DNA from 3 places in the Kitasatospora sp. NPDC001159 genome. Region 2 is predicted to be linked to each of the others. Evidence: riboswitches for the same ligand, from Rfam matches in the RefSeq annotation. Region 2 holds a riboswitch; each other region holds the start of a gene.
The links. A riboswitch is a leader RNA that binds a small molecule or an ion and turns the genes downstream of it on or off. The one in region 2 is predicted to bind cyclic di-AMP.
Positions count from the first base shown of each region.

Region 1: another riboswitch for cyclic di-AMP. It lies ahead of ACWC9T_RS06320 (transglycosylase family protein); the one in region 2 lies ahead of ACWC9T_RS08165 (M23 family metallopeptidase).
Region 3: another riboswitch for cyclic di-AMP. It lies ahead of ACWC9T_RS32665 (transglycosylase family protein); the one in region 2 lies ahead of ACWC9T_RS08165 (M23 family metallopeptidase).

Region 1 is NZ_JBSFJV010000007.1:136,087-143,121, reverse strand. It holds gene ACWC9T_RS06340 (helix-turn-helix domain-containing protein) at 62-928, opposite strand; gene ACWC9T_RS06335 (ATP-binding protein) at 1,296-1,886, shown strand; gene ACWC9T_RS06330 (DUF397 domain-containing protein) at 2,207-2,470, opposite strand; gene ACWC9T_RS06325 (hypothetical protein) at 3,027-3,971, shown strand; cyclic di-AMP (ydaO/yuaA leader) riboswitch at 4,466-4,636, shown strand; gene ACWC9T_RS06320 (transglycosylase family protein) at 4,623-5,873, shown strand; gene ACWC9T_RS06315 (hypothetical protein) at 6,097-6,297, shown strand; partial or broken gene ACWC9T_RS06310 (transposase) at 6,450-7,035, shown strand, end outside.
Region 2 is NZ_JBSFJV010000010.1:92,710-99,744, forward strand. It holds gene ACWC9T_RS08155 (alpha-amylase family glycosyl hydrolase) at 1-223, opposite strand, end outside; gene ACWC9T_RS08160 (APC family permease) at 470-2,005, opposite strand; gene ACWC9T_RS08165 (M23 family metallopeptidase) at 2,358-3,317, opposite strand; cyclic di-AMP (ydaO/yuaA leader) riboswitch at 3,320-3,495, opposite strand; gene ACWC9T_RS08170 (MFS transporter) at 3,813-5,348, shown strand; gene purB (adenylosuccinate lyase) at 5,374-6,804, opposite strand; gene ACWC9T_RS08180 (HelD family protein) at 6,923-7,035, shown strand, end outside.
Region 3 is NZ_JBSFJV010000092.1:2,570-9,604, forward strand. It holds gene eno (phosphopyruvate hydratase) at 1-1,198, opposite strand, end outside; gene ACWC9T_RS32665 (transglycosylase family protein) at 1,486-2,280, opposite strand; cyclic di-AMP (ydaO/yuaA leader) riboswitch at 2,286-2,453, opposite strand; gene ACWC9T_RS32670 (cytochrome P450 family protein) at 2,664-3,953, opposite strand; gene ACWC9T_RS32675 (SDR family NAD(P)-dependent oxidoreductase) at 4,222-4,647, shown strand; gene ACWC9T_RS32680 (MazG family protein) at 4,653-5,675, opposite strand; gene mfd (transcription-repair coupling factor) at 6,099-7,035, opposite strand, start outside.

The sequences.
Region 1 (7,035 bases), on a different contig from region 2:
TGCCTGCCAGGGAGGACCGGTCCGTTGCGGTGGGGCCGCCGAGGCCCCGCCCGGCCGGGACTCAGCGCTCCTTCAGGATCGAGGCCAGCAGGTCTATGGTGCGTTCGGGCGTGAGGCTGTCCACGCAGAGCCGCTCCATGACCTGGATGTAGGCGTCGACGTCGTCCCGTTTGTCCAGGTAGAGCGCGCTGGTGAGCTGCTCCAGGTAGACCACGTCCGCGAGGTCCTGCTCCGGGAAGCGCAGGATGGTGAACGCGCCGGACTCCCCGGCGTGCGCGCCGAAGCGGAACGGCATGACCTGGATCACCACGTTGGCCTGCTCGGCGACGTCGATCAGGTACTGCACCTGACCGCGCATCACCTTGGGACCGCCGACCGGCCGACGCAGCGCGGCCTCGTCGATCACCGCCCACAGACGCGGGTTGGCACCCTCGGTCAGCAGCTTCTGGCGGCGCAGGCGGAGGCTGACCCGCCGCTCGACCTCCTCCTCGCTGATGACCGGCCGACTCTGTCCGAAAACCGCCCGTGCGTACTCCTCGGACTGCAGCAGACCGGGGATGAACTGCACCTCGTAGGTGCGGATCAGCTGCGCGGCCTCCTCCAGGCCGACGTAGGTCTGGAACCAGCCCGGCAGCACGTCGTTGAAGCTGTGCCACCAGCCGGACTTGTTGGCCTCGCGGACCAGGCCGAGCAGGGCCTCCCGCTCCAGGCCGTCGTCCACGCCGTACAGGCTGAGCAGGTCGGCGACGTCGCGTTCCTTGAAACTGACGCGGCCGAGCTCCATGCGGCTGATCTTGGACTCGGAGGCGCGGATCGCGTAGCCCGCGTCCTCACGGGTGATGCCGCGTGCCTCGCGCAAGCGGCGAAGCTGCGAGCCGAGGAGGATCCGGCGGACCATCGAGCCGCCGCCCGGCTGAACTGTGGTCATGCGGTCGAAACCTCCACCTAGGGCAAACAGCGCACAGTCTGCCATCAGTTGAGCGCTCACGGTGCCGATACTGACGGATGTTCCTATCAGTTCCGCACTCCGCACACCAGGATGCACGTGCATCCGGCGCTTGCATATGCCAATAGTGCGACTGCACGTGAATCGACTCTTGCATCTGCAGTGAGCGCACACCACCATGGTGCACGTGCACCTGCACACCCCTGGCAATCCCGCGGGCTCCGCGTCGACCCCACGCGCGACTCCGTGCACCGACCCGGCGACGTCCCCCGCGCCATCGGGCGTTCGAGTGCGCGCGCGCCTGGTCGAGGGGGCGGCCGAGCGGCCGAGCGAGTCGGAGGTGACCGGCATGACCCCGGCGGGTCCAGCCGTGTCCGCCCCCTTATGGGAGGAGCTCTTCATGAGCACCGGTACGGCTTTGGCGGTTGACCCCCATGTGGTCACCTGTACGCTCGCTCCTCGCTTCGAAGCTGTCAGAACCGCGCGCGACTTCGCCCGGACCACCCTTCAGTGCTGGGGCCTGATGGAGCTGTTCGACGATGTCGCGCTGGTGGCCTCGGAACTCGTGACCAACGCGCTCCGGCATGCGATCGGCGCACGGCCCGACCCGTCGGGCGGCGCCCCTGGCGAGTACGACTTTCCCGCACGGCCCACCCCGGACGGGCGGCTGCCGATCCGAATAAGCCTGGTGCACCGCGCACCCCAGGTGGTCTGCGCGGTGAGCGATCCGAGCGGCATCGGACCGGTCGCCCGGGAAGCGGACTTCGTCGCCGAATCCGGCCGCGGGCTGCACCTGGTGGAATCGTTCAGCCGCTCCTGGGGCTGGCACCCGCTGGGCAGCGGCAAGGTGGTCTGGGCCATGTTCGAGGCGGAGCCGGCCGAGGGCGGCGGACTCGACGGACATGTCGAAATCGGTGGACGGCACCGGCGCTCGGCCTAGCGCCGCACGGCGCGCGGCCGGCCGAGGGACGACCCGGGAGGACCATACCCCGGGCCCTTCAGCCAGGCCTTCGGGCCCTGCGGTGGCAGCCCGCCTCCGACCCCGGTTCCGGTTACCGGCGTCGAACGCGCCGGCCCAGGCCCGGTGCGCCCCGGCCCAGGCCCCGCGGGAACCAGCCCCGCACGACCTCGCCCGGTACGGCTTTGCCCGGTACGGCCATGCGCCGCCGTACGACTCGCGGGCGAGCCTGCGAGGAGAAGACAAAGGCCGTCGCGGTGTCAGCACCCACGACGGCCCCCCGATGGTGAAGCGGCGGCCGGTCAGACCGCCAGGTGGTCGAACTCCCCGTCCTTGGCCCCCAGCAGCAGGGCCGCGATCTCCGCTCGGGTGTAGATGAGCGCCGGACCGTCCGGGAAGCGCGAGTTGCGCATCGCCACGTCACCGCCCGGCAGGGCCGCGAACTCGACGCAGTTGCCCTGGGAGTTGCTGTGCCGGCTCTTCTGCCAGACCACCCCCTTGAGGTCGGCGGCGGCCATCCCGTTGAAGGTGTGGTTCGAGCCGTGCATGTCCTGCGAGTCGTGCATAGAAGTCTCCCGAAGAGCTCCGGAGTTGTCGTCCAGCGCGGCGCCCCGGCACCGCCAACGAACGGACCGGCCCCGTACCGGTCCGGCACAACGCCTCACTTGACGCGATGATAGCCGCTGTGCACGTGCATCAGCACGGGACATTGCAGGTGCACGAGGCCTTTTACCGGCCGCCTCGAACTCTTCACGGGCCCTTCTCCTGACGGTACGTAAACGGACATAGTCGACTGAATCGACGGGTTTTCGATAACCGGCCGTGAGCGGCCCCCCGCTAAATGTTGATCTTCGAATGCCGGGAGTCGCACCCCCGTGACCCTCCGTCAGGCCACCCTCCGACTGTGAGACATCTCACGCACCACAGGTGCAACGGAACACCCCGTGCGGCACGTCAGGGCAACTGCGGACGTCCACGCGGGGGTTGGGCGAGGAATGTCCGGATTGTAGGCAAACCGCCCGGACCGGCACGACGGAGACACGACCTCCGCACCGCGACCACCCGAAACCCGTACGGCAACCGACTGCAGGCCTGACGGGCAGATGTCCTACGATCTCCGGCATGAGCACCGCAGCCATCCCGGGCGCACCACTGCCCGTCCGTACTCCAGGCTCCCGTGCGCGGGGGCGCCACCGCCGCCCCGAGCGCCCCGAGATCCCCACCGGTTCGCCGGCCCTGGTGCTCGCCGTGCCCGCGACCGCCGGGCCGGAGTCCCGTTCGGTCGTCGAGGAACTGCTGTCGATCGTCCGCAGCGAGCACAGCGGCGTCCAGGCCGCCGCCGGCTACCTCCCGGCGGACGGCACCGAGGGCGAGGACGGGGACGACCGCACCGTCGCCGAACTGCTGGCCACGGCCGCCGAGGCCGGCCTGCCCACGCCCGTCGTGGTGCCGCTGGCACCGGGGCCGCACGGCTTCCTGACCGAACTTCACGCCCTCGCCGCCGAGCACGGCGCGACCGTCACCGACACGCTGGGCCCGCACCCGCTGCTGGCCGAGGCCGTGCACGTGCGGCTATCCGAGGCCGGGCTGGCCCGGGCCGACCGGGCCCGGCTGTTCGCCATCGCGACCGCCGCGGACGGCGTGGTCCTGACCACCGTCGGCGGCGAGGAGGCGGCCGCCGCGGCCGGGATCACCGGCGTGCTGCTGGCCGCCCGACTGGCCGTCCCGGTCGTCGCCGCGGCGCTCGACGTGCCCGGCTCGGTGGCCGGGGCCGTCAGCCACCTCAAGGAGACCGGCTCCCAGCGCCCGGCGCTGGCCCCGCTGGTGATCGGGCCCGAGGCCGACTCGGAGCTGCTCGCCACGGCCGCCGAGGAGACCGGCTGCCCGTCGGCGGCACCGCTGGGTGCCTACCCGACCGTCGGCCAGCTGATCGCCTCCACCTACCTGGCCGCGCTGCCGACGCCGTCGGCGGAGGAGCTGGCCCGGGCCGAGGCGGAGGCCGCGGCCTCGGCCGAGGAGGGCTCGCGCGGCGCCCACGCGGCCGCCCAGGGGCCCGTGGAGGCCTAGTAGGAGGCCTGCGACGACCGTCGCGCACTCTCCCGCACACCGAAGGGCCCGGAACGGCTTCGTTCCGGGCCCTTCGGCATGCCCGCTCCTCCCGCCTTCACCCCCACACCTGCTGCTTGTCCCGGCCCGGGAATTACGGGAGCCGGGAGAACAATGGCACAAAATGTCCGTTATGTCGCTTTTTGAACGGGAATGCCAGGGCCACATCCCGGCACTCGAATCACGATCACTCCCCCGCCGCGCCGGGCACGCCGCCGCACACTTCTACGCCCCATCACCTCACCTCTGAGGCGAAGACAATTGCGGGAATCCACAGTTACATTGCCGGAAAACGATCATTTACGATCATGATTCGTGTCCTATTTGGCAATTTCTACTAAACCGTGATGTGCATCACAGATATTTGCAGTTTGAACTTAAGTCTGCTTAACGTGCTCCCCGTTCGTGGCCACACGGACCCAGTTCATCCGCAACGCCGAGTCCTGCCGTCGGATGTCCTGGCAGCGCGAAAACGCACCACGGCAGGAGCGGGGGAACCACAGGTAAGTCGCCCCGGGCAGTTCCTCGGAACGGTCCAGGGCTAGGGGTGAAGCCGCGCCCACAGCGCGGCCGGGCAACTCCAGCCCGAATCCGACAGCTCACCTCGCAGGCGTGGGAGAGGACCGCGTCTTCATGCTTCCCACCAACGGCACCCGCCTGTCCAGCCGTACCCGTCGCGTGATCGCCGCCCTCGGCGTCGCGGGCGTCGGCCTCACCGTCCCCTGCCTCACCACCGGCACCGCCAACGCCGCCTCCGTCGCCACCTGGGAGAAGGTCGCCCAGTGTGAGAGCAGCGGCAACTGGGCCATCAACACCGGCAACGGTTTCTACGGCGGCCTGCAGTTCACCTCCAGCACCTGGGCCGCCTTCGGCGGCACCACGTACGCCCCGCAGGCCAACCTCGCCACCAAGGACCAGCAGATCGCCGTCGCCGAGAAGGTCCTCGCCTCCCAGGGCCCCGGCGCCTGGCCCGTCTGCTCGATCCAGGCCGGTCTGACCAAGGGCGGTGCCCCGGCCGCCGTCGACACCTCCGCCGCCACGGCCGCCAAGCCCGCCGCCAAGCCCGCGCCGAGCCAGGCCCCGGCCGCGAAGACCGCCAAGCCGGCCGCGCCCGCCCAGGCCCAGAGCAGCGACTACACGGTCGTCGCGGGCGACTGGCTGTCCTCGATCGCCGCCAAGCACAACGTCCAGGGCGGCTGGCAGCGGCTGTACGACCTCAACCGCAGCACCCTGACCGAGGGCCCGAACACCATCTACCCGGGCCAGCGCCTGACCTTCGGTGACGGCGACCAGGCCCAGGCCGACAAGTCCTCCTCGTCCACCGGGTCCGGCTCGGACTTCAGCTGGTTCAACCGCTCCCAGAAGGCCGGCCAGGCCGCGAACGGCGGTGCCGTGAACGCCAAGCCGGCCGCCCAGATCCAGGCCTCGAAGCCGGCCGCCAAGACCCAGGCCTCGAAGCCGGCCGCCAAGGCCCAGGCCCAGGCCCAGGCCCAGGCTGCCACCGGCAGCATGGCCGCCGCGGTGTCCTTCGCCGAGTCCAAGGTCGGCCAGGCCTACGTCTACGGCGGCACCGGCAACGGCGGCTGGGACTGCTCCGGCCTGACCCAGGCCGCGCTGCGCGCCGCGGGCATCAACCTTCCGCGCGTCGCCGCCGACCAGGCCGCCGCCAGCACCCACGTCTCGCTGGACAGCCTGAAGCCGGGCGACCTGCTCTTCTGGTCGAACAACGGTCAGGACTCCGGCGTCTACCACGTCGCGATCTACATCGGCGGCGGCAAGTACGTCGAGGCGGCCAACCCGAGCGCGGGCGTCCGCGAGCAGACCATCGCCAACTGGGCCCCGGACTTCGCCGGCCGGGTCTGAGCAACGGCGTACTGGCAGCCGCCTGCTGGCAGCTGACGTGCAACAGACAACGGCGGACGGATGACACACAACGGATGACGGATTTCACCGTCTGCCATCCGTCCGCCGTCACCCGCCAACCCCGGGGAGAGTCCGGTCGCTCCTCCCGGGGGTTCGCGTATTCGCATGGTGAAAGCCCGCCCCGACGGGCATGCTGCTGCTCTGCACCCGAGGAGGAGTCACCATGGCCCAGGTCACCATCACACTCGATGCGAACCTCGCGATCGACGCGATGCTGCTCTCCGGTACCAAGAACCCGCAGGACGCCGTCGAACTGGTCCTGCGCGACTACCTGGCCCGCGGCCGCCGCACCGAGCCCCGGACCGGCGACGCGGCCGGCGGCCACCGACTCACCGCCGACCGCCCGGCCGCCCAGGAAGGCTGACCGGCCGGAGCGGGCGGGTGGGCGAACGCCGAAGGGCCCCGGAGAGCAACTGCCGACGCTGTTGGTGAATTCGGGGCCTGTGCGTGACGTCGGCCTTCAAGACCTGGTTGTGGTCTTGAAGGCCGACGTTGTCGTTTGGGGGAGGGTGCGGGGTGTCGATGCGTGCGAGCGTGCCGGGTGAGGTGCCGGCGGAGACTGTGCGGGTGGCTCGGGCGGCGTTCCCGAAGGGCAGCCTGGCGATCCGGATCCGGGACGAGCTGGGAGTGTTGTTCACGGATGAGCAGTTCGCCGACCTGTTCCCGGCGCGGGGCAACCCCGCCTGGTCGCCGGGCCGGTTGGCGCTGGTGCTGGTGCTGCAGTTCGTGGAGGGGCTAACCGACAGGCAGGCCGCCGAGGCGGTCCGGGCCCGGATCGACTTCAAGTACGCCCTCGGGCTGGAACTCGGCGACCCGGGCTTCGACTTCTCTGTGCTGCCGGAGTTCCGGGACCGTCTGGTCGAGGCGGATGTCGGGCGACGGGTGCTGGACGGCATCCTGGACGCGGCCCGGGCCAAGGGCCTGCTGAAGACGGCGGTCCGGGCCCGGACCGACTCCACCCGTGTGCTGTCCGCGGCCCGTGAGCTCAGCTGGCTGGAGATGGTGGCCGAGGGGGTGCGATCCGCGTTGAACGCGCTCGCCCAGGCCGCCCCCGGCTGGCTGGTGGAGGTAGCGGACCCGAACTGGTTCCAGCACTACGCGA
Region 2 (7,035 bases):
TGAGGTAGTCGGTGACGTCGTAGCCGGCGTCGCGGAACGGCGAGGCGAAGCAGGGGTTCAACCAGACGGTGTCCACGCCGAGCCAGGCGAGGTGGTCGAGGTGCTCGGTGATGCCGGCGAAGTCTCCGATGCCGTCGCCGTCGGAGTCGGCGAAGGTCTGCGGATAGATCTGATAGAGGACGGCGTCGGCCAGCCAGGCCGGGCCAGGGCGGGTCGAGGTCATGGGGTGGGTCCTCCTACCGGGTCCGGGGGCCGTACGGGCCGGGCCGAGGGGCCGGGCTTGCCCGGGCTGAGCCGGGCGCCAACGATTCTCGTCCGATCCCGGCCGCCACGCTACGACGCCAACGCCTCCGTGAAAACCCGGGCCCGCCGGGTGATCTCCGCCCAGTCCCCCGCCGCGACCGCCTCCGGCGGTACCGGCGGCCAGCAGTTCGGTCCGCCGGTCCACCGGGGCTGACCGGCCCTCGGCTCAGCGCTCGACGGCCTCCTCCAGCACGATCCGCCCCATCCGCGCGTACCGCTCCGGCCGCCAGCGCCGCATCGCCAGCGCCAGCCCGATCCCGCCCAGGAACACCCCGATCACCAGGTACGGGATCAGCCGAAACAGCAGGGTGCCCGAAGCCGCCCCGGCCGCCGCGTCCTTGTTGACCACCAGCAGCACCACCACCCCGGCCATCGCCGCCCCGCCCACCAGCGGCGCGACCAGCGTCCGGCACCAGTGCGCGGTCTCGGGGTGTTTGCGCCGTACATGGAAGTACCCGACCACCGCGAAGGAGCAGAGCGTCTGCACGACGAGGATCGCCATCGTCCCCAACAGCGCCAGCAACGTGTACAGATGAACGTACGGATCCATCCCCGCCGCCCGGAAAGCCAGCACCAGCCCGGCCGCGATCACCGACTGCACCACCGAGGCGACGTACGGCGAGCCGTGTCGCGGGTGGGTGCGGCCGAGCGCCGGGTGCAGGAAGCCCTCCCGCCCGATCGCGTACAAGTACCGCGCCGCGCACTGGTGGAAGGCCATCGCGCAGGCGAACGAGCCGGTGACGACCAGCCATTGGAACATCGTCACCGCCCAGGCCCCCAGGTGCGCGCCCAGTGGGTCGAAGAACAGGTTGTTCCCGTCCTTGCCCGGCACCGACCCGCTCGCCACCGCGATCGCGTGCTCGACTCCGTTGCCGGACAGGATCATCCAGGACACGAACACGTAGAACAGCCCGATCCCGACCACCGACACCAGGGTCGCCCGTGGCACCACCCGCTTGGGGTCACGCGATTCCTCCCCGTACATCGCGGTCGACTCGAAGCCCACCCAGGACCAGAACGCGAAGAACAGTCCCAGCCCGGCGGCCGCCGCGCCCGAACTCCCGACCCCCCTCAGCGCGTTCAGCGGGTTCACGGCCTCGCCCACGATCCCGTCCGGCCCGCCGCCGGAGGCCAGGACGGCCAGCGAGACCGCGCCCAGCACCCCGATCTCCAGCACCAGCGCCACCCCGAGCACCTTGGCCGTCAGATGCAGGTCGAACCAGGCCGTCACCCCGATCGCCGCCACCCCGAACAGCGCGTACCAGCCCCAGCCGAGGTCCACGCCCAACTGTGAACGGACCAGCCCGCGCAGCGAGTAGGCGAAGAAACCGATGATCGAAGCCTCGAAGACGATGTACGCCATGACCGCGAGCAGCCCGGCGGCCATCCCGGCGACCCTGCCCAGCCCGTGCGAGATGTACCCGTAGAACGCCCCGGCCGCCGTGATGTGCCGGGCCATCGCCACGTACCCGACCGAGAACACCGTGAGCACCACGGTCGCCACGATGTACGCGGCGGGCGCGCCGACCCCGTTGCCCTGCCCGACCACGATCGGCAGGTTCCCGGTCATCGCGGTGATCGGCGCGGCGGTGGCGATCGCCATGAACACCACGCCCGTCAGGCCCACCGAGCCCGCCTTCAGCCGGTCGACCCCGCCCGACCCTGCCCGCTCCCCGACCGCGTCCCCGCTCCCGACCGCCATCCGGCCTCCTCGTCCGCCCAGACCCGTCCGCCCGCCGGAGAAGGGCCGGGCGCTGACCGCCCGACAGCATCGCGCGACCGGGGCCGCACCCGAAAGACGACGGATCTCGCCAAAAACAGCAGGAGTTGACGCTCAGTTCGACCGCTCGAACACGCCCGGAGCCGGAAACGGCAGCGGCCGGCCCGGCTCCACGAGGAGTCCTCGCGAAGCCGGGCCGGCCTTGGGCGTGTCCCGCGCCCATGTCCGCTGATGCGGCGATCACCCGGTCGAGCGGTCACCCGACATGACCATCCCGGGTGGTCGATTCGCCCCGCAACAGCGGTGGTTCCTGAGACCCGCGGTCAGCGCAGGGTCAGAGCGCGACGCCGTGCGCCCGCAGGTAGGCGACCGGGTTGATGTCCGAGCCGTACTCCGGACCGGTACGGATCTCGAAGTGCAGGTGCGGGCCGGTCACGTTGCCGGTGGCGCCGGAGAGGCCGAGCCGCTGGCCGACGGTGACGGTCTGACCGATCTTCACGCCGATCACCGACAGGTGCGCGTACTGCGCGTACTTGCCGTCGGCGAGCTTGATCTCGACCTCGTTGCCGTAGGCGCCGCCGTTGCCGGCCTTCACCACGACACCGCTGGCGGCCGCGCGCACCGGGGTGCCGGTGGAAGCGACGAAGTCCTGGCCGGTGTGGTGGCCGGAGGCCCACATCGAGCCGGCCACGCCGTAGGCCTCACCCAGCACCGGGTTGGCCAGCGGGGCGACGTAGCCGGAGGTGGCGGCGACCGGGGCGGCGGTCACGGCCTGGGCCGGGGCGGCGGTCTGAACCTGGGTCTGGACCTGGGCTCCCGGCTTGGCGGCCTCGGTCTTGACCTGCAGCTTGGTGTCCGCGGCGGCGGAGGCGCTCTGGGTGACCGGGGCGGCCAGAGCAGCCGGAGCGGCCGGAGCGGCCGCAGCAGCGACGTCGGCCGCGAGCGAGAGCTGCTGGCCCGGGAAAATCAGGTTCGGGTTGGCGCCGACCACCGAGCGGTTCTGCTCGTACAGCGCGTGCCAGCCGCCCACGACCTGCTTGGCGTCGGCGATCCCGGACAGGGTGTCGCCGCCGACGACGCGGTAGCTCTCGAGCGCGGCGGCCGGGGCGGCCGACTTGGCCTCCGCGGCGGCGGTGTGCTGCGCGACCGAGGCGGCCGGCGCACCCGGGGCGGTGTAGGCCTGGGCGCCCATCGCGGTCACGAGCGGCAGCGCGAAGGAGACACCGGTGACGGCGACGCCGATGCCGATGCGGGCGACGCGGGGCAGGGCGATACGACGGGCCTGAGCAGGCATGGAAGTTTCCTCTCCGACGCCTGCGAGGTGAGCTGTCGGGTTCGGGCTGGAGTTGCCCGGCCGCATGCACGGCTTCACCCCAAGCCGGTCCTGGACGTTCGCACTGAGAAGCGCGAACTCCGGTCCGGCGACTTACCTGTGGGTCCCCCGCTCCTGCCGTACAGAGCTCAGTTCGAACCATCGGGCAGCGGCAGGACTCGGCGTTCCACCCGGTGGATCCACCCGGGCTGGCCGAGCGGTCGCTGAACTAAAACCCATCCGTTCGGGTGAAGCAATGTCGATCTCCTGAACCGGCTGCATCTCCCCGGAGGATGGTGACACTCCGCACGATCCGCCACACGATGCGTACACAATCCATTCACCGAGCGCCACTGCCCCACGACCCTGCGCCGATCTCCACCCCCCAGCGCGACCGTCCGCTCACGCACCGCTCGCGGCGGACACGCCACGCGGTGACCCTTGTCACGTACGCCCCGCCGGGCGCAGGATCGGGCCGTGGCCACCTCGACAGCCGGCACCCTGCGCCTGGGCACCGCGCAGGGTCGCTGGGTACTCCTGGCAACCGTGCTCGGCTCCAGCATGGCGATGCTCGACGGCACCGTGGTGAACGTCGCCCTGCCCCGGATCGGCGCCGACCTCGGCGCCTCCCTGGCGTCCCTGCAATGGACGCTGAACGCCTATCTGCTCACCCTGGCGGGCCTGATCCTGCTCGGCGGCGCGCTCGGCGACCGCTACGGAAGGCGCCGGGTCTTCCTGATCGGCGTGGTCTGGTTCGCCGCTGCCTCGGCTGCCTGCGCCGCCGCCCCGAACATCGAAGTGCTGATCGTGGCCCGCGCCGTCCAGGGCATCGGCGGGGCACTGCTCACCCCCGGCTCGCTCGCCATGCTCCAGGCCGTCTTCCATCCTGACGACCGCTCGGCGGCGGTGGGCCTGTGGTCCGGCCTCGGCGGGGTGTCCGCGGCCGTCGGCCCGTTCCTCGGCGGCTGGCTGGTGGACGGCCCCGGCTGGCGCTGGATCTTCCTGCTGAACCTGCCGCTGGCCGCCGCCGTGGTCGCCGTCACCTCCCGGTACGTCCCGGAGAGCCGCGACGAGTCCGCCTCCGGCCGCTTCGACGCACCCGGCGCGCTGCTCGCCGCGCTCACCCTCGGCGCGATCACCTACGCGCTCACCGCCGCCGGGGAGGGCCTGTCCCCCGCCGTCTGGCTCACCGGCGCGATCGGCCTGCTGCTCGGCGCTGCCTTCGTCGCCGTCGAGCGCCGCACGCCCGAACCGATGCTGCCCCTCGGGCTGTTCTCCTCCCGGCTGTTCACCGCCGTGAACCTGGTCACCCTCTGCGTCTACGCGGCCTTCAGCGGGGTGTTCTTCCTGCTGGTCGTGCAGCTGCAGATCGTCTCCGGCTTCTCCCCGCTGGCCTCGGGCTTCGCCCTGGTGCCGATCACCGTGCTGATGCTGACGCTGTCGGCGCGCGCCGGGCGCCTCGGCAAGCGGGTCGGCCCGCGCATCCCGCTCACGGTCGGCCCGCTGCTGTGCGCCGCCGGGGTGCTGCTGATGCTGCGCATCGGCCCCGGCTCCTCCTACTGGGTGGACGTGCTGCCCGCCGTCGCGGTGATGGGCAGCGGGATGACCCTGCTGGTCGCACCGCTGACCGCGACGGTGCTGGCCGCCGTCGAGGTGCGGCACGCGGGCATCGCCAGCGGCGTCAACAACGCCGCCGCCCGCGCGGCCGGCCTGCTCGCGGTGGCCGCCCTCCCGGCGCTGGCCGGGCTGAGCGGCGACGCCTACCGGGTACCGTCCTCGGTGGACTCCGCCTTCCACACCGCGATGCTGATCTGCGCGGGCCTGCTGGCCGGCGGCGGGCTGATCGCCTTCGCCACCGTCCGGGGCAATGTGCTCGCCCCCGAGGAGCACCCGGTGGCCGAACCGAACTGCGACTGGCCCTGCGCCACCACCACCCCGCCGCTCGACCCCGGACACGCCCGGACGCACGAGGGCCCCGCCACCGGAACGGCGGCAGGACCCTCGGGGGGCTGACCGGTCGTCAGAGCCCACTGCGCTCTTAGAGAATGTCGGCCGGCGCGTACTTGGCCGCCTCCGGGTAGGCCACCGCGACGGCCTCCACCTGGCGGACCACCTCGGCGACCTGCGCCCCGGCCGCACCGGTGAACGACAGCCTGTCGGCCAGCAGCGCGTCCAGCGCGGCCCGGTCCAGCGGGATCCGCTCGTCGGCGGCAAGCCGGTCCAGCAACTCGTTCTCGCGGGCGCCCGCACGCATCGCCAGCGCGGAGGCGACGGCGTGCTCCTTGATGACCTCGTGCCCGGTCTCCCGGCCGACGCCCGCGCGCACCGCGCCCATCAGCACCTTGGTGGTGGCCAGGAACGGCAGGTAGCGGTCCAGCTCGGCCTCGATCACGGCCGGGAAGGCGCCGAACTCGTCCAGGACGGTCAGGAAGGTCTCCAGCAGGCCGTCGAAGGCGAAGAAGGCGTCCGGCAGCGCGACCCGGCGCACCACCGAGCAGGAGACGTCGCCCTCGTTCCACTGGTCGCCGGCCAGCTCACCGGTCATCGAGGCGTAGCCGCGCAGGATCACGGCCAGACCGTTGACGCGCTCGCAGGAGCGGGTGTTCATCTTGTGCGGCATCGCGGAGGAGCCGACCTGGCCCTCCTTGAAGCCCTCCGTCACCAGCTCGTGGCCGGCCATCAGGCGGATGGTCTTGGCCAGGCTGGACGGCGCGGCGGCCAGCTGGACGAGGGCAGTGAGCACCTCGAAGTCCAGCGAGCGCGGGTAGACCTGGCCGACACTGGTCAGCACGTTGTCGAAGCCGAGGTGCCCGGCGACCCGGCGCTCCAGCTCGGCCAGCTTCTCGGTGTCGCCACCGAGCAGGTCCAGCATGTCCTGGGCGGTGCCGACCGGGCCCTTGATCCCGCGCAGCGGGTAGCGGGCGATCAGCTCCTCCAGGCGGCGGAAGGCGACCAGCAGCTCGTCGGCGATCGACGCGAAGCGCTTGCCCAGAGTGGTGGCCTGCGCGGCCACGTTGTGCGAGCGGCCTGCCATGACCAGCTCGGAGTGCTGGGCGGCGAGCCGGGCCAGACGCACCAGGACGGCCACCGTGCGGTCGCGCACGTGCTCCAGGGACTGACGGATCTGCAGCTGCTCGACGTTCTCGGTCAGATCCCGGGAGGTCATGCCCTTGTGGATCTGCTCGTGGCCGGCGAGCTCGCTGAACTCCTCGATCCGGGCCTTCACGTCGTGGCGGGTGATCCGCTCACGGGCGGCGATCGAGCCGAGGTCGACCTGGTCGATCACCCGCTCGTAGTCGGCGACGGCGTTGGCCGGCACCTCGACACCGAGGTCCTGCTGGGCCTTCAGGACGGCGAGCCACAGGTGGCGCTCAAGGACCACCTTGTGCTCGGGGGACCACAGCTGGGCCAGGGTCGCCGAGGCGTACCGGGAGGCCAGGACATTGGGGATCTGGGGCTTCGCGCTCACGCTTCGCAAGCCTAACAGCCGAGGTCACGCCGGACGTCGGCGGATGGGGTAGGCTGGGCCGATTGAACGCCCGTCAGGAAGCACTGCACAAACTTCTCGCCGCAAGGATACCACAGCAATGAACGGAACTCCAGCGACTGCATGGAACTCCAGCGGTGCCCTCGCCGAGGCACTGCGCACCGAACAGGCCCACCTCGACCGGCTCTACGCCCGCCTGGACACCGTCCGAGA
Region 3 (7,035 bases), on a different contig from region 2:
TGTACTTGGCGACGCGCTCGGAGCGGGCCGGGGCGCCGGTCTTGATCTGGCCGCAGTTGGTGGCGACGGCCAGGTCGGCGATGGTGACGTCCTCGGTCTCGCCGGAGCGGTGCGACATCATGCAGCGGTAGCCGTTGCGCTGGGCCAGCTCGACGGCGTCCAGGGTCTCGGTCAGCGAGCCGATCTGGTTCACCTTCACCAGCAGCGCGTTGGCGGTGCCGGTCTCGATGCCCTTGGCCAGGCGGGCCGGGTTGGTGACGAACAGGTCGTCGCCGACCAGCTGGACCTTGTCGCCCAGCTTGACGGTCATGGCCTTCCAGCCGTCCCAGTCCGACTCGTCCAGCGGGTCCTCGATGGAGACCAGCGGGTAGGCGGCGACCAGCTCGGCGTAGTACTCGATGAGCTCGGCGGCCGAGAGGGCCTTGCCCTCGAACTGGTAGGCGCCGTCCTTGAAGAACTCGGAGGAGGCGACGTCCAGGGCCAGGGCGATGTCACGGCCGGGGACGTAACCGGCCTTCTGGATCGCCTCCATGATGAGGTCGAGGGCCTCGCGGTTGCTGTCCAGGTTCGGGGCGAAGCCGCCCTCGTCGCCGAGGCCGGTGGACAGGCCGCGCTCCTTCAGCACGCCCTTGAGGGTGTGGTAGACCTCGACGCCCCAGCGGACGGCCTCGGAGAAGGACTCCGCGCCGATCGGGGCGATCATGAACTCCTGGATGTCGACGTTGGAGTCCGCGTGCGAGCCGCCGTTGAGGATGTTCATCATCGGGACCGGCAGGACGTGCGCGTTCGGGCCGCCCAGGTAGCGGAACAGCGGCAGGTCGCTGGCCTCGGAGGCGGCGTGCGCGACGGCCAGCGAGACGCCCAGGATGGCGTTGGCGCCGAGCGAGGACTTGTCCGGGGTGGCGTCCAGGTCGAGCATGGCCTGGTCGATCAGGCGCTGCTCGGTGGCGTCGTAGCCGACCAGCTCCGGGCCGATCTGCTCGATGACGGCCAGGACGGCCTTCTCGACGCCCTTGCCGAAGTAGCGGTTCTTGTCACCGTCGCGCAGCTCCAGCGCCTCGAAGGCGCCGGTCGAGGCACCCGACGGGACAGCGGCACGACCGGTGCTGCCGTCGTCGAGGCCGACCTCGACCTCGACCGTGGGGTTGCCGCGCGAGTCGAGGATCTCACGGGCTACGACGACATCGATGGACGGCACGAGGCATCTCCTTGCGGAAGCAGGGTCCGGCCGACGGTGGTGGCTGCCGGCGGGATGATTGCGGAGTCGTTACGACCAGAGCCTAACCGCCCGGGCTCCCGGGGCCACGTCGACCTCGGCTCCGTCTCAGCGTGTGGCCCACTACCCGCCGGTAGTTCACCTGCTTGTCCCAGCTTGTCCCTTTGCCGCGGACGAATGCGGACGAAGGGGGCCGGGCGTGGCCCCCTTCGCTCCCGGGGTGTTGTCCGAGTCCTTCGGAGCGTCACCCGAGGCCCTGTGGACCCGGCTCAGCCGAGGTGCAGGACCTGGCCGGGCACGATCAGGTTCGGGTCGCCGCCGACCGTGCCGCGGTTGCCGTCGTACAGCGCCTGCCAGCCGCCGGACACGCCCTGGGCCGCGGCGATGCCCGACAGGGTGTCACCGGAGTGGACGGTGTAGTCGTGGCCGGCCGGGCCGGCCTGGACCGGCTGGGCGGCGCGCGGGGCAGCGTGCTTCGGAGCGTACTGCTGGACCGACTGCTCGACAGGCTCCTCGGCCTGCTTGGGAGCGGCGTGCTTCGGAGCGTACTGCTGGACCGGCTGCTGGGCTGGCTTCGCGGCCGGCTTGGGGGCCTGCTGCTTCGGGGCCTGCCGCTTGGGCGTCTGCTGCTGCGGGGCGGACTGCGGCTTGGCGTCCGAGGAGGTGTCGACCACGGCCGGGGCACCACCCTTGCTCAGGCCCGCCTTCTGGGAGCAGACCGGCCAGGCGCCCGGGCCCTGGGAGGCCAGCACCTTCTCGGCGACCGAGATCTGCTGGGCCTTGCTGGCCTGGTTGGCCTGCGAGGCGTACGCGGTGCCGCCGAACGCCTTCCAGGTGCTGGAGGTGAACTGCAGGCCGCCGTAGAAGCCGTTGCCGGTGTTGATGCTCCAGTCGCCGCCGCTCTCGCACTGGGCGACGGAGTCCCAGGCGGAGGCCGGGGCGGCGGAGGCGCCGGTGGCGGCGAGGAGCGGCATCGCGAGTCCGACGCCGGCCACACCGGCGACGGCGATGGCCTTCTCGGTCTGGGTGCGACGACGGTGACGGCCAGTTCCAACGAACAGCATGAAGACGTCCCTCTCCGCACGCCTGCGAGGTGAGCTGTCGGGTTCGGACCGGGAGGTGGCCCGGCCGCCGCATGCGGAAACGGTTCCGCTCGGGCGGCTTCACCCCAAGCCGTGGAGGACGGCAACAAACCTGGTTCCCCCGCCCCTGCCCAGGGTTCTGGTCGGTTTCCCGTGACGCGGCGGGCAGGATTCGGCGTTCCGCGCACGAGGTCCGCAGCTGCGAACTCCAGGGAGACTAGACAGATCTTCAGACCAATCACAAGCTCATATCACCGACATCACACAGAAATTACGGCATGTGATCAATCGCCTACCAGTGGCGCCTGTTTGTCCCTATTGATGGGCTTTCATACCGGCATCAAAGGCACATCAGCGACTTCACGTCAGTGTGCCGGAGCCTCGGGAACGGCGTGCGGAGACCGGATCTCGGGACTGAATTCGACCGGAAGTTCGCGCAATCCACGCATGATCAGACCGCCGCGCCAGCGCAGATTCTCCGGGGTTTCAGCCAGCCGGAGATCGGGCAGTCGGGAAAGCAGCGTGGCGAGCGCGGCGCGCCCTTCCAGCCGGGCCAGCGGGGCACCGATGCAGTAGTGGATGCCGTGCCCGAACCCCAGGTGGGGGTTGTCGGTCCGGGCCAGGTCGAGGGTGTTCTCGTCCGCGAACCGGGCCGGGTCGCGGTCCGCCGCCGCCAGCACCACCAGCACCGGATCACCGACCGGGATGTCCACCCCGCCGATGGTCAGCGGCCGGGTCGCGAACCGCCAGGTCGCCAGCTCCACCGGCCCGTCGTAGCGCAGGAGTTCCTCGATACCGGTCTCCAGCAGCGCGGTCTCCCCGCGCACCACCGACTCCTGCAGCAGCGCCCGCTGCCCCGGATCGCGCAGCAGCGCGTACGTCCCGTTGCCGATCAGGTTGATGGTGGTTTCGAACCCCGCGAAGATCAACACGAAGCACATGGCGGCGGCCTCGTTCTCCGTCAGGTGCTCGCCGTGGTCGCTGGCCCGGATCAGGCCGGAGATCAGGTCGTCACCGGGGTCGGCCCGCTTGCGGTGGATGAGGTCCACCAGGTAGGCGCGGATGCGCTTGACCGCCCGGCCCACGCCGCCGCGCTGCCCACCGTGGTGGCGGATCATCATGCCCGCCCAGTCACGCAGATCGTCCTGGTCCTCGGCCGGCACGCCCAGCATGTCGCAGATCGCGTAGATGGGGAGCGGGAAGGCGAACTCGTGGATCAGGTCCGCCGAACCGCGCTGCGCGAAGCCGTCGATCAGCCGGTCGGTGAGCTGCTGCACCCGCGGCTCGAACTCGGCCACCCGGCGCGGGGTGAACGCCTTCGACACCAGACGGCGCAGCCGGGTGTGGTCCGGCGGGTCGATGTTCAGCAGGTGGGTCATCAGATCCGCCTGCCGCTCCCCCGGGATGCCCACCCGGCCGGTGCGGTGCGCCTGCTCGCTGTGGTGCGCCGGGTTCTTCGACAGCCGGCTGTCCGCGAGCGCCTGCCGGGCGTCCGCGTAGCGCGTCACCAGCCACGCCTCCACCCCGCTCGGCAGCTTGGTGCGGTGCACCGGGGCGTGCTCGCGCAGCCACGCGTAGGCGGGGTACGGATCGGCGGCGAACTCCCAGGTGAAGAGCTGCGGGGCGGGCTGGGCGGCGTCGGGCTGAGCAGGCATGGGTCGACCGTAACCGCTGGGCCCGGCGCGCCCTGACCGTCAACCGTCCGCGAACGGCGCACGAGTGGTCCGCCGGCGGCGGGCGGGCACGCCGCCAACGCTCCGGGGACGGCCCGTGGGCGGCTCTTGGACAGCTCTTGGTCGGGCGGCAGGCGTGAGTCTGGTCACCTGCGGGGTAATCCCTGTTGCGGAGGGTCAGGACGTGCCTACGATCCTCCGCAGTACGCGTGGGCGCCGGTGCGGTGTCGCCCACAGGGAGGAGCAGACCATGCGGGTCAGCGGGGCAGTCGTCGTCATCGCGGTCCTCGACGGCGGTTCGGGAGCCGGCCTCGCGCGCCGGTTCACCGCGGCCGGCGCCGCCGGGATGCTGATCGCCGACACCCACGTCGGCATCGCCGAGGACCTCGCCGCCGAACTCGACCGGCCTGGCTGCCCCGTCGTCGGCGTCTGCGGAGACATCCGCCGCCCCAGCGACGTCGCCGCCCTGGTCGACACCGCCGAGAAGCACCTCGGGCCGATCGACCTCTTCTGCGTCGCCGGCCCGAACGGCGAGCGGATCGTCTCCCTCGCCGACCTGCCCGACCACCTCGACCTGGAGCGCCTCGCCGAACTCGTCGCCCTCATCGGCGAGGCCATCGGCGAACTCGTCCCGCCGCAGCGGCGCCCGGCCGAGCACACCGCCACGGCGGCCTGAGCCGACTACTCCGGCTTGAGCCCCTCGGCCGCGCGCACTGCGTCCCGGTAACCGCGCGCGGCCGAGCGCAACGCCGCGTCCACATCCACCCCGGCGTCGTGCGCCCGCTGCACCACCGCGAGCAGCAGCCGGCCCGCCGACTCCGCGGTCAGCTCCGCCGGCAGCTCGTACGGCGCGTCCGGCACACCCTCGAACCCCGCCCGGCGCACCCGGGACACCAGCTTCGCCGCGTACGCCAGTGCCGGCAACCCGGCCGGCACGCCGTCCAGCACCGACTCCCGGTCCGCCTTCTCGGCCGCCTTCAGCTGCTCCCAGTTCGCCTCCACCTCGGCGGCGCCCGCGGCCTCGACGTCCCCGAACACGTGCGGGTGCCGGTACACCAGCTTCTCCACGATGTCCCCGGCCACGTCGTCGATCGTGAACGGCCCGGTCGGGTGCTCCTCGGCGATCCGGGAGTGGAAGAACACCTGGAGCAGCACGTCGCCCAGCTCCTCGCGCAGCGTGTCCCGGTCCCCCTCCTCGATCGCCTCGACCAGCTCGTACGCCTCCTCGACCAGGTACTTCACCAGGCTCTCGTGCGTCTGCTCGGCGTCCCACGGGCACCCGCCGGGCGAACGCAGCCGGTCCATCACCGACACCAGGTCCAGCAGCCGCGACCCCGGCAGGTCGTACGAGCCCGGCAGCACCTCGATCTCCGGCACCTCCCCGACGTGCTCCACCGCCAGCCGCGCCAGCGCGTTCGTCAGCCCCGGATCCCCGTCCGGACTCCCCAGCCACACCGTCGGCCCCGCTTCCGCCGGCTGCTCGGTCAACAGCCGCGCCAACGCCGGCGCCGACTCCGCCCCCACCACCTCGACCGCCACCCCGGCCTGCCGCACCGCGGCCACCTGCGGATGCCCCTCCTCCCCCACCAACACCCGCCCCGCCGACCGCAACGCCTCCCACGCCGGCCACGCCAGCAGCCCGGGAGCCACCCGGTGGGTGGTGGTCAGCAGGATCAACTTCGAGCCCGGAACATTCGTCGTCACACCTCGAACCTACCCGCCCCGGCGAGCAGCCCGCCGGGCCGGACGCACTCCCACTCACACCGGAAGTCGGCCCCGCCGACTTCCCACGCCCGAACGGCACCCGCAGAGCCCCGCCCACCGACGGCGTACGACACCCGTTCCCGAACCTCGAGGAGACCAAGGCCGGCCCGGCCTTCCAGACCCCCACCGACATCGCCCCCGGCGAGACCGGCAAGGGCTTCGTCACCTTCGAGGTCCCGGACGGCACCAAGCTCGACAAGGTCCAGTTCGCCTCGACAACGGCTTCGCCAACCAGGTCGGCCAGTGGAAGATCGGCTGACGCCTCCGTTCACCACCGCGGCCCGCGCACAGCCCCCGTACCCAGCAGAACGGCGGCCCCGGGCCGAAGCCCGAGGCCGCCGTGGACCGTCGACCGGCCAGGTGCTACTTCTTCGCCCCCGCCAGGTCGTCGAACATGGCCGACAGGAACTCCGAGCACCAGCCCAGCAGGTCCCGCCCGACCAACGGCTTGCCGCCGATCCGGCCGGTGCTCGGCCGGGGTACCAGCAACTGCTGGGCCGTTCCCTTGACCTGGCTGCGCGGGTAGAGCCGGTTCAGCCGCAGTTGCTGGGACTCTCGTAGCTCCACCGGCCCGAAGCGGATGTTCGAGCCCTGCAGGGTGATGTCCGAGATCCCGCACCGCCGGGCGTACAGCCGAAGCGCCGCGACCAGCAGCAGGTTCTCCACCGGCTCGGGCAACTTGCCGTAGCGGTCGACGAGTTCGTCCCGGACCTGCTGGATGTCCGCCTCCGAGTTGACCGCCGCGATCGAGCGGTAGGCCTGCAGCCGCAGCCGCTCGCCGGGCGCGTAGTCGTGCGGCACGTGGGCGTCCACCGGCAGCTCGATCTTCACCTCCAGCGGCTCCTCCTCCGGTTCGCCGCCGTTCGCCAGCGACTCGCGGAACTCGGCCACCGCCTCGCCCACCATCCGCATGTAGAGGTCGAAGCCGACCCCCGCGATGTGCCCGGACTGCTCGCCGCCGAGCAGGTTGCCCGCGCCGCGGATCTCCAGGTCCTTCATCGCGACGTACATGCCGGCGCCCATCTCGGTGTGCTGGGCGATGGTGGCCAGCCGCTCGTGCGCGGTCTCGGTGAGCGGCTTCTCCGGCGGGTACAGCATGTACGCGTAGCCGCGCTCGCGGCCACGGCCGACCCGGCCGCGCAGCTGGTGCAGCTGGGAGAGGCCGAAGGTGTCGCCGCGCTCGACGATCAGGGTGTTGGCGTTGGAGATGTCGATGCCGGACTCCACGATCGTGGTCGACACCAGGACGTCGAACTCCTTCTCCCAGAAGTCGACGACGACCTTCTCCAGCTGGGTCTCC